2 regions of the Streptococcus sp. 5905 genome follow, and region 2 is predicted to be linked to the other one. Evidence: riboswitches for the same ligand, from Rfam matches in the RefSeq annotation. Region 2 holds a riboswitch; the other holds the start of a gene.
What was found. Region 2 has a riboswitch for thiamine pyrophosphate ahead of HT680_RS08610 (ECF transporter S component). Riboswitches for the same ligand answer to the same signal wherever they lie in the genome.
Positions count from the first base shown of each region.

Region 1 (6,103 bases), on a different contig from region 2:
GAAGAGTATAACTATGGAGTTAGGGAGAAATACAATCGTCGCAGCGTAAAAGCTAGCTCTATGACAGGCTTTATCCATTTTAAGGACTTGGTAGGGAATGGTGGTAGAACTGGAAATCCTATCAGGTCAGGGTTGGCGTCTAGTGGGACTCACACGTTTACTCAAAAGTCTGCCATTCGAAACCAGCCGTCAAGTACAGCGCAAGTTATCGACTACTACTATCCTGGTGAAAATGTTAGCTACGATCAAATCGTAGAAAAGGACGGTTATAAGTGGCTTAGTTACCTGTCCTATAGTGGAATGAGGAGATACGTCCAGTATATGGAAACAGAACCGGTGGAGAATGGTTGGAAGAAGCAAAACGGTATTTGGAATTACCGTGAGAATGGGAAACTCGCAACTGGTTGGAAGAAAATAAATGGCAGTTGGTATCACTTCAAAGAAAACGGGACTATGTCAACAGGTTGGGTAAAGGATGGCTCGCATTGGTACTATCTAAAGACATCAGGGGAGATGCAGACAGGATGGCTCAAGGAAAATGGAACATGGTATTATTTGGAGAGTTCAGGGGCTATGAAGTCTAGTCAGTGGTTCCAAGTAGGAGGAAAGTATTACTACGTCAATGCTTCAGGGGCTTTAGCAGTGAATACCACTGTGGATGGCTATCGAGTGGATAGTAATGGAGCTAGAATCTAGAAAGAATATAAAAAAGAGGACTTCACTACCATTTGCCTATTCTTTCCTATGGTATTTTTCCCCTCTTTCCTTTATAATGGGTGTATGGACAAGAAAAAATTATTATTAATTGATGGATCTTCTGTTGCCTTTCGAGCTTTTTTCGCGCTCTATCAGCAGCTGGATAGGTTTAAAAATGCTAATGGTCTTCATACCAATGCAATCTATGGCTTTCAACTCATGTTGAATCATGTCTTAGAGCGGGTTGAGCCCAGTCATGTTTTGGTAGCCTTTGATGCAGGTAAGACGACTTTTCGAACAGAGATGTATGCAGACTACAAGGGTGGCCGTGCTAAAACTCCAGATGAGTTTCGTGAGCAATTTCCCTTCATTCGTGAGTTGTTAGACCATCTTGGGATTCGCCATTATGAGTTGCCCCAGTATGAAGCGGATGATATCATCGGGACCTTAGGTCGTTTGGCTGAGAAGGATTTTTTTGATGTGACAATCGTTAGCGGAGATAAGGATTTGATCCAGTTGACGGACGAGCATACGGTGGTCGAGATTTCCAAGAAAGGTGTGGCTGAGTTTGAGGCCTTTACACCAGATTACCTTATGGAAAAGATGGGCATTACCCCAGCTCAGTTTATTGATCTTAAGGCTCTTATGGGGGATAAGTCTGATAATATCCCTGGTGTTACTAAGATTGGTGAAAAGACGGGTATCAAGCTCTTGCTAGAACACGGTTCGCTTGAGGGAATTTATGAAAATATCGATGGGATGAAGGCATCTAAGATGAAGGAAAATCTCATCAACGATAAGGAACAAGCCTTCCTGTCTAAAACCTTGGCGACTATTGAGACTCAGGCACCAATTGAGATTGGCCTTGATGATTTGCGCTATAGTGGTCCAGATGTGGAAAATCTCGGAAAATTCTACGATGAGATGGGCTTCAAACAGCTCAAGCAAGCTTTAAATGTTTCATCAACGGATGCGCCTGAAAGTTTGGATTTCACTATCGTTGACCACGTCAGCCAAGACATGCTGAGTGCTGACTCTATCTTCCACTTTGAGCTTTTTGGTGAGAATTACCATACAGATGACTTGGTTGGTTTTGCATGGTCTTGTGGGGATAAACTTTATGCTACAGATAAACTTGAGCTCTTGCAGGAGCCGATTCTCAAGGAATTTCTAGAAAAAACACCTCTGAGAGTTTATGACTTTAAGAAGGCTAAAGTTCTCTTGCATCGTTTTGGTGTGGATTTGCAGGCCCCTGCTTTTGACAGCCGTTTGGCCAAGTACCTTCTCTCTACTGTCGAGAATAATGAAATTTCAACCATTGCGAGTCTTTATGGTCAAACTTACATGATCGATGATGAGACCTTCTACGGTAAGGGGGTCAAGAAAACCATCCCTGAGAGAGAGAGATTCTTGGAGCATTTGGCTCGCAAGGTTGCTGTATTGGTTGAGACCGAACCTATTTTATTTGAAAAACTCAGTGAACATGGACAGTTAGATCTCCTCTATGACATGGAGCAGCCTCTGGCCTTTGTCCTTGCCAAGATGGAAATCGCTGGAATTACGGTCAAGAAAGAGACCTTGCTTGAGATGCAGGCTGAAAATGAACTTGTCATTGAAAAGCTAACTCAGGAGATTTATGAACTGGCTGGTGAGGAGTTTAATATCAACTCGCCTAAACAGTTGGGCGCGCTTCTCTTTGAAAAGCTCGGTCTTCCTCTAGAATACACCAAGAAAACCAAGACAGGTTACTCAACAGCCGTGGATGTGCTAGAGCGTCTAGCTCCTATTGCGCCGATCGTGAAGAAAATCCTAGACTACCGTCAGATTGCTAAGATTCAATCTACCTATGTGGTCGGTTTACAGGACTGGATTTTAGATGATGGCAAGATTCACACGCGCTATGTGCAGGATTTGACCCAGACCGGGCGTTTGTCTAGTGTGGATCCAAACCTCCAAAATATCCCTGTGCGTTTGGAACAAGGCCGCCTCATTCGTAAGGCTTTTGTGCCAGAGTGGGAGGATAGTGTACTACTCAGTTCGGACTATTCACAGATTGAGTTGCGAGTTTTGGCGCATATCTCTAAGGATGAGCACTTAATCAAAGCCTTCCAAGAGGGAGCTGATATCCATACCTCGACAGCCATGCGTGTCTTTGGAATTGAACGTCCTGAGGATGTGACTCCAAACGACCGTCGCAATGCCAAGGCTGTCAACTTTGGAGTGGTTTACGGGATTTCAGATTTTGGCTTGGCAAACAATCTTGGTATTAGTCGTAAGAAGGCCAAAGCCTACATTGATACCTATTTTGAACGTTTTCCTGGGATTAAAAACTATATGGAAGAAGTGGTACGTGAGGCACGTGATAAGGGATATGTAGAGACCCTCTTCAAGCGTCGTCGAGAGCTACCAGATATCAATTCGCGCAACTTTAACATTCGTGGTTTTGCGGAGCGGACAGCCATTAACTCCCCTATCCAGGGATCGGCGGCGGATATTCTCAAAATTGCTATGATTCAGCTAGACAAAGCTCTAGTTGAAGGTGGCTATCAGACCAAGATGCTCTTGCAAGTGCACGATGAAATCGTCCTTGAGGTTCCGAAATCAGAACTAGCAGCCGTTAAAGCTCTAGTGAAACAAACCATGGAAGAAGCCATCCAGCTCAGTGTTCCCCTCATTGCAGATGAAAATGAAGGAGCAACCTGGTACGAGGCTAAATAAGAAAGTTAAGAAAGAGTTTGGAGCAATTGGCTTCAAATTCTTTTTCATGGTTTTCTGTAAACAGTTTCCTTGACTTTTCCTTGTATTTGCGTTACTATATCTCCATATAAGATACGGGAGTCTGTGTACAGTCTGAGAGGAAGTGTTAAACTTCGACCGCACCTGATCTGGGTAATGCCAGCGTAGGGAAGGATACTTAGTCGAATTCTGCACCTTTTCCGTATATATGGTAAAGGTTTTTCTTTTTGTCAAAAGGAAACCTGAGAAGAGGAGGTTTTTATGAAAGCAAGCATTGCCTTGCAAGTCTTGCCCCTATCACAGGGGATTGATCGAATCGCTATTATCGATCAAGTGATTGCTTATCTGCAAGCTAAGTCCGTGACCATGGTGGTGACACCCTTTGAAACGGTTTTGGAAGGAGAGTTTGATGAGCTCATGCGCATTCTCAAAGAAGCGCTTGAAGTGGCCGGGCAGGAGGCAGATAATGTCTTTGCCAATGTCAAAATAAATGTAGGAGAGATTTTAAGTATTGATGAGAAACTTGAAAAGTATGATGAGACGACAGATTAGTCTTTTGGGATTTCTCGGAGTCTTGTCGGTCTGGCAGTTAGCGGGAATATTCAAACTTTTACCCAAGTTTATCCTGCCAACTCCTCTTGAGATTCTCCAGTCCTTTGTTCGTGACAGAGAGTTTCTCTGGCACCATAGCTGGGCGACCTTGAGAGTGGCTTTACTAGGTCTAGTTCTGGGTGTCCTGATTGCCTGTCTCATGGCTGTGCTCATGGATAGTCTAGCTTGGCTCAATGACCTCATCTATCCTATGATGGTGGTCGTCCAGACCATTCCGACCATTGCGATAGCCCCTATCTTGGTCTTGTGGCTGGGCTATGGGATTTTGCCCAAGATTGTCTTGATTATCCTGACGACAACCTTCCCGATCATTGTCAGTATTTTGGACGGTTTTAGACATTGTGACAAGGATATGCTGACCTTGTTTAGTCTGATGCGGGCCAAGCCTTGGCAAATCCTATGGCATTTTAAAATCCCGGTCAGCCTGCCCTACTTTTATGCAGGTCTGAGGGTCAGTGTCTCCTACGCCTTTATCACAACTGTGGTATCTGAGTGGTTGGGAGGTTTTGAAGGTCTTGGTGTCTACATGATTCAGTCTAAAAAACTGTTTCAGTATGATACCATGTTTGCCATTATTATTCTGGTGTCGCTTATCAGTCTTCTGGGTATGAAGCTGGTCGATATTAGTGAAAAATATGTGATTAAATGGAAACGTACTTAAAATAGAGCGTTTTTGAAAAAGAAAAGAGGAAATGAAAATGAAGAAAACATGGAAAGTGTTTTTAACGATTGTAACAGCTCTTGTAGCTGTTGTGCTTGTAGCTTGTGGTCAAGGAACTGCTTCTAAGAACAACAAAGAAGCAGAACTCAAGAAAATTGACTTTATCCTAGACTGGACGCCAAATACCAACCACACAGGGCTTTATGTAGCAAAGGAAAAAGGTTATTTCAAAGAAGCTGGAGTGGATGTTGATTTGAAATTGCCACCAGAAGAAAGTTCTTCTGATTTGGTGATCAATGGTAAGGCACCATTTGCTATCTATTTCCAAGACTACATGGCTAAGAAGTTGGAAAAAGGAGCAGGAATTACTGCCGTTGCCGCTATCGTTGAACACAATACATCAGGAATCATCTCACGTAAATCTGACAATGTCACCAGTCCAAAAGACTTGGTCGGGAAGAAATACGGAACTTGGAATGACCCAACGGAACTTGCTATGTTGAAAACCTTGGTAGAATCACAAGGTGGGGACTTTGAGAAGGTCGAAAAAGTACCAAACAACGACTCAAACTCGATTACACCGATTGCCAATGGTGTCTTTGACACTGCTTGGATCTACTACGGTTGGGACGGTATCCTTGCTAAATCTCAAGGCGTAGATGCTAACTTCATGTACTTGAAAAACTACGTAAAAGAGTTTGACTACTACTCACCAGTCATCATCGCTAACAACGACTACCTCAAAAACAACAAAGAAGAAGCTCGTAAAGTCATCCAAGCTATCAAAAAAGGCTACCAATACGCTATGGAACACCCAGAAGAAGCTGCAGATATCCTCATCAAAAATGCCCCTGAACTCAAGGAAAAACGTGACTTTGTCATCGAATCGCAAAAATACTTGTCAAAAGAATACGCAAGTGATAAGGGAAAATGGGGACAATTTGATGCAGAACGCTGGAATGCTTTCTACAAATGGGATAAAGAAAATGGCATCCTAAAAGAAGACTTGACTGACAAAGGCTTCACTAACGAATTTGTAAAATAATGACAGAAATTAGACTAGAACATGTAAGCTATGCCTACGATGATGAAAAGATTTTAGAGGATATCAACCTGCAGGTGACTTCAGGTGAAGTGGTCTCTATCCTAGGTCCCAGTGGTGTTGGAAAGACTACCCTCTTTAATCTAATCGCTGGAATTTTAGAGGTCCAGTCGGGAAGAATTGTCCTTGATGGCGAGGAAAATCCCAAGGGGCGCGTGAGTTATATGTTGCAAAAGGATCTGCTCTTGGAGCACAAGACGGTGCTTGGCAATATCATCCTGCCCCTCTTGATCCAAAAGGTCGATAAGGCAGAAGCTATTGCTCGAGCGGATGAAATCCTTGCGACCTTCCAGCTG
Region 1 covers NZ_VMLC01000003.1:332,342-338,444, reverse strand. The annotation lists gene HT680_RS07245 (SH3 domain-containing protein) at 1-696, shown strand, start outside; gene polA (DNA polymerase I) at 781-3,414, shown strand; TPP riboswitch at 3,518-3,620, shown strand; gene HT680_RS07235 (thiamine-binding protein) at 3,694-3,984, shown strand; gene HT680_RS07230 (ABC transporter permease) at 3,947-4,705, shown strand; gene HT680_RS07225 (ABC transporter substrate-binding protein) at 4,743-5,750, shown strand; gene HT680_RS07220 (ABC transporter ATP-binding protein) at 5,750-6,103, shown strand, end outside.
Region 1: linked by a shared signal. The riboswitch ahead of HT680_RS07235 (thiamine-binding protein) and the one ahead of HT680_RS08610 (ECF transporter S component) in region 2 are both predicted to bind thiamine pyrophosphate.

Region 2 (6,103 bases):
GACTTTAACACCTAGGTCTTGAGCTAGTTGGTTCCCCAATTCGATATCGTAACCTTGGTAAGAACCGTCATTGTCTACATAACCAAAAGGTTTTTTATCTCCAAATACGGCGATTCGAAGTTCACCGCTTTTTTTGATTTCGTCGATAGTGCGGGCCTTGGCAGTTGCTTTTCCTGATGAAGCATCAGAGCTTCCACCTGAGCTACAAGCTGTGACAAAGATAAGGGCAAATGCTAGAGCAAAAACAGTTAGAATTGGTTTGAGTAGTTTCATAAAAATCTCCTTTATAGATATGAGCCAAACTGGCTAAAGTCAAAGACGTTTAAAAATTCCTGAGCACGTTTAGTTTTTGGATTGGTGAAGAAGTCTTGAGCCGTTCCTTCTTCAGCAATCTTCCCTTGGTCTAGGAAGATTATCCGATCTGCAATGGCTTGGGCAAACTGCATTTCGTGGGTCACCAAAATCATAGTGCGCCCTTCTTGAGCCAAATCATTGATGAGTTCGAGAACTTCACGCACCATTTCTGGATCCAGTGAAGCCGTCACTTCGTCAAAGAGGATAATTTCTGGATGCATGAGCAGGGCACGGACAATCGCCACTCGTTGTTTCTGTCCACCAGATAATTGGCGAGCAAAACTGTCTTTTTTATCGAGCAAACCCACACGTTCCAGTAGTTGTAAAGCTTCCTCCGTTACTTCTTTCTTGTTCCTTCCCTGAGCCTTGATAGGACCTAGGATGAGGTTTTGTAGGACATCTAGATGGGGAAAGAGTTCATAACTTTGAAAGACCATCCCAATCTTTTGACGAACCAAGTGAAAGTCTTTCTGGTTTCCAATAATGGACTGGCCATCCAGAAGAATATCTCCACCCTGAATGGTTTCTAAGCCATTGAGACAGCGAAGTAGGGTACTTTTCCCGCAACCAGATGGTCCTAGAATGACGACAACTTCCCCCTTTTTGATATCCATGAAAAGTCCTTGGAGGATGGGATTATCTCCGAAGGATTTTTTCAGATCCTTGATTTCTAATATAGTATCAGACATTTAGTTCCTCCAGTATTTTTCTAAGTGAGTAGATAGTTTGGAAATGGGGAAGCAAACTGCGAAATACAAGACCAGAATGGTTCCATAAATCCAAAAGGAAGCGGTTGGGATGGTCAAGCGATTGCTATCGATGATTTGTTGTCCAACCTTGGTAACTTCCACAACCCCAATCAAGACAACTAAGGAAGTCGTTTTGATCATCCGAGTGACGAGGTTGATAGCTTGTGGCAGCAGTCTTCTCAAGACCTGTGGAATGATAATGTGATAGTAAAGTTGCAAGTTAGTTAAGCCCAGTGCCTGTCCACTTTCAAACTGATGTTTAGGGAGGGAAGTGATGGCTCCACGTACCAAGTCCCCCATCTCAGCTGTTCCCCAGAGTGTAAAAACGATAACGGCAGAAGTCTCTCCAGAAATGTTGATATTAAAATTTCGAGCCAAACCAAAGTAAACAATGAAGAGCAGAACCAGTTGAGGCATGATACGGATAAATTCTAGATAAAAACGTGTTAAAAAATGAACGACTCTAGAATGGGAGGTCATGATGATTCCCATAACCGTACCGAAAATCATGGATAAGAGGACAGAGAGGATGGAAATCCCAATCGTGACTCCCAATCCTTGTAAAATCCGCAAGAGATTATTTCCCTGAAAGAGTACTTGTATTCCCGAATCCTGCATGGCGGAGCCTCCTTTCTATCCAGCTAAAGACTAGCGAGATGGGTAGCAGCATGATCAGATAAGCAACTACCAACATGGCCAGTGCAATGTCTGTCTCATAATAGAGTCCAATCAAGTCCTTGGCGACGTACATGAGATCGGCTAAGGCTACTGCAGAGAAAACTGAGGTTTCCTTAATCAAGAAAATCACGTTGGCACTGAAGGACGGCAGAGCCACTGCGGTAGCTTGTGGCAAGACTACGTAGCGAAAAACCTGAACTGGTGTCAGACCGATAGCTAAGCCAATCTCATGCTGGGTTTGACTAACTGCTTCTAGTCCGCTTCGGAAGGATTCCGCCATATAGGAGCCTCCTAAAAAGATGAGGCCAAGAGTTGCACAGACTTCTGAAGAAAGAACAATTCCTATTCGGGGAAGCCCGAAATAGAGAAAGAAGAGCTGAATCAAAAGGGGCGTATTTCGTGACAATTCGATGTAGGCTGTTGCTAACTGTGAAAAGATAGGAACGCGATAATGGCGGATGATACTAACGATTAGACCAACAAGAAAGGATCCCATAATTCCCCAAACTGCGATGTGTAGGGTCAGAAAGAATGCCTTTTGATATAGTGGTAGATATTGTTCAACAATGGACCAATCCAAAAGAGAACCTCCTATCTAGGAATAATAAAGTTATTGTAGCACTAAAAAGCTTATTTGGATAATAAATATTTTTTATCACAATGATAGAAAATATTTATCATGTCTGTGATTTGAAATTTCCAGACAAATTTTTTGAAAGGATTCTGAAAAAGAGGTAAGATAGTTTATGCAAGAAAAAGTAAACGCTTACTTAATAAGGAGGACACTTTATGTCATATAAAACAAGCAATGCAGAAGGACCTGTAGATTTTATTAACACTTATGATTTAGAGCCAATGGCGCAACAAGTCATTCCTAAAGCTGCCTTTGGTTATATCGCTAGTGGAGCAGAGGATACTTTCACTTTACGCGAGAACATCCGTGCCTTTAACCACAAACTCATCGTTCCACATACGCTTTGCAATGTTGAAAATCCAAGTACAGAGATTGAATTTGCAGGTGAAAAATTATCTTCACCAATTATTATGGCACCTGTTGCGGCTCATAAATTGGCAAATGAGCAGGGGGAAGTAGCTACTGCGCGTGGTGTGCATGAGTTTGGCTCTCTTTATACAACCAGCTCTTACTCTACCGTTGACCTTCCAGAAATTACGGAAGCTCTTCAAGGGACACCTCATTGGTTCCAATTTTACTTTAGTAAGGATGACGGGATTAACCGCCATATCATGGACCGTGTGAAGGCTGAAGGCTACAAAGCGATTGTCTTGACGGCGGATGCAACTGTAGGGGGGAATCGTGAGGTTGATAAGCGCAATGGTTTTGTCTTCCCAGTTGGCATGCCGATTGTTGAGGAATACCTGCCAGAAGGTGCTGGAAAATCCATGGACTTTGTTTACAAATCAGCTAAACAACGCTTGTCTCCACGCGATGTCGAATTTATCGCTACATACTCAGGTCTTCCTGTCTATGTGAAAGGGCCACAGTGTCGTGAGGACGTTGAACGCTCTCTTGCCGCAGGTGCTTCTGGTATCTGGGTAACCAACCACGGTGGCCGCCAAATCGACGGTGGACCAGCATCCTTTGACTCACTTCAAGAAGTGGCTGAAGCAGTTGATAAACGTGTGCCAATTGTCTTTGACTCTGGTGTTCGTCGCGGTCAACACGTCTTTAAAGCCTTGGCTTCAGGAGCAGACTTGGTAGCTATTGGTCGCCCTGTGATCTATGGTTTGGCTCTTGGTGGTAGTGTTGGTGTGCGTCAAGTCTTTGAGCACTTGAATGCAGAATTGAAGACAGTCATGCAGTTATCTGGAACTCAGACTATTGAGGATGTCAAACACTTCAAACTCCGTCACAACCCATACAATCCGACCTTCCCAGTCGATCCTCGTGATTTGAAATTGTATTGATAAAGAAGATGGCCTCCACCTGACGTGGAGGTTTTTCTTCGTGTATAGAAAGATTAAATCGTTATCAGAAACTATATAAATATATTTTCCGGTCAAATATCTTGCTAGGGCTTTCAAATTCTGTTATACTGGTCCAGTAATTAAATAATAAAGACATTTGGGGTGCTTTAGGCTGAGATGATACCCATTGAACCTGATACAGTTAAGACTGGCGAAGGGAAATGTGAAAAGGTTTTTTTCGTATGTCGAAAAGAACTGTCTAATCTTGTAAGGTAAACTCTAATTCTCGTTTGTAATTGGAGTTTTTTTGTTTATCAAAAGAGGATAGGCTTGACGGCAAGCCTTTTGGTAGCTCTCTTTGAATGCCCCAATTTTCTTTAAAAAAGGAGTTTTTTATGTTGAAAAAATGGCAGTTAAAAGATGTTATCTTGCTTGCTTTCTTGTCTATCTTTTTTGGTGGCGTTTTTGTGGGTTTAGGCTATCTATTTGATATCCTCACCCTGATCTTGGCTCCTCTTGGTTTGCAGGCCTTTGCCAATGAAATCCTCTTTGGTCTCTGGTGCATGGCTGCGCCCATTGCTGCCATCTTTGTTCCAAGAGTCGGAAGTGCAACAATTGGAGAGGTGCTTGCTGCGCTTGCTGAAGTCCTTTATGGTAGCCAATTCGGTTTAGGTGCCCTTTTGTCTGGCTTGGTTCAAGGTTTGGGAAGTGAATTTGGTTTTCTCGTAACCAAGAATCGCTATGAAAGTTGGCTCTCTCTAACTGCCAATAGTATTGGGATTACGCTTTTTAGCTTTGTCTATGAATACATTAAGTTAGGTTACTATGCCTTTTCTCTTCCTTTTGTCCTTTCCTTGCTTGTGGTTCGTTTTATTTCTGTCTTTTTCTTCTGTACCATCTTGGTTCGTACCATTGTCAAACTCTATCATCAGTTTGCAGCTGGAGGAAAGGCATAGATGGGGCTGGAACTACGGGGGATTCAGTCCCCAATCTTTTCGGAGCCGATTGATTTTACTTTTCATGCGCAAGCTTTTACCTTGTTAGTTGGGAGCAGTGGTTCAGGAAAATCCAGTCTCTTTCAAATCATTGCTAAAGTCAGTTCCTTGCCCTATAGTGGCCAAGTCCTGATAGATGGGAGCCAAGTCAGTCAGCTTTCTATCGTCGAACGTGTCCAGACGATTGGCATTCTCTTTCAAAATCCCAATCATCAATTTACCATGGAGAACTTGTTTGAGGAGCTGATTTTTACCTTGGAGAATATCGGGCATCCTGTGCAAGAGATTGATGCTAAAATCGCAGAGGTGGTCCGGCAATGTCGTTGCGAGACAATCTTACACCGTCCCATCCATCACTTATCAGGTGGGGAAAAACAAAAGGCTGCTTTGGCTGTTCTCTTTGCCATGAATCCTAGGGTTTATCTCTTGGATGAACCCTTTGCTTCCATTGACCGAAAAAGTAGACTGGAGATCCTAGAGATTCTAAAAGAGTTGGCCTCTAATGGGAAGATAGTCATCCTGTGCGACCATGATTTAACGGACTATGGAGCCTACATTGACCATATGGTGGAGCTGAGAGACGGACAACTAAGGGAAGTGTTTCAAATCCCAACCTCTGAGATGACACAGGTTGCTTCAAAGGAAGTTGCTTCTAGTCCAGAACTATTCCATATGGACCGTGTGACTTGTGAACTGGGGAATCGCCCCCTCTTTTCGATTGCGGATTTCACATTTTACCAAGGGATTTCCTGTATTCTGGGTGACAATGGTGTCGGGAAATCAACCCTCTTTCGCTCCATTCTTCAATTTCAAAAGTATAAGGGGCGCATTAGTTGGAAGGGATCGGTTCTCAAAAAGAAAAAGAGTTTGTATCGTGATCTGACGGGTGTTGTTCAGGAAGCTGAGAAGCAGTTTATCCGAGTCAGTCTGCGAGAGGAACTGCAATTAGATAGCTCAGACTCAAAAAGAAATCAGCGGATTCTCCAAGCATTACAATTTTTTAGTTTGGAGCAGGCACTCGATAAGAGTCCTTATCAATTAAGTGGTGGACAGCAAAAGATTCTTCAGCTATTGACCATCTTAACCAGCAAGGCTTCTGTGATTTTGCTAGATGAACCTTTTGCAGGTTTGGATGATAGAGCTTGTCATTATTTCTGTCAGTGGATTCTGGAGGACAGAAATCAAGGAAGAAGTTTTTTGATCATTAGCCATCGTTTAGATCCCTTAATCTCTGTGGTTGATTATTGGATTGAGATGACTAGTGAGGGTCTCCGTCATATTAAAGACGTGACAATCAGCAAACCACTCGGTTCTCTGAGTAGGAATATTACAGGGGAGGTGAGGTAGTATGATCAAAGTAGCAACCCCAACACCGATTATCAGTCTTTTCTTGCTGATTTT
Region 2 covers NZ_VMLC01000007.1:25,042-31,144, reverse strand. The annotation lists gene HT680_RS08635 (cysteine ABC transporter substrate-binding protein) at 1-273, opposite strand, end outside; gene HT680_RS08630 (amino acid ABC transporter ATP-binding protein) at 285-1,043, opposite strand; gene HT680_RS08625 (amino acid ABC transporter permease) at 1,044-1,721, opposite strand; gene HT680_RS08620 (amino acid ABC transporter permease) at 1,681-2,361, opposite strand; gene lctO (L-lactate oxidase) at 2,571-3,707, shown strand; TPP riboswitch at 3,856-3,944, shown strand; gene HT680_RS08610 (ECF transporter S component) at 4,103-4,663, shown strand; gene HT680_RS08605 (ABC transporter ATP-binding protein) at 4,664-6,049, shown strand; gene HT680_RS08600 (energy-coupling factor transporter transmembrane component T) at 6,051-6,103, shown strand, end outside.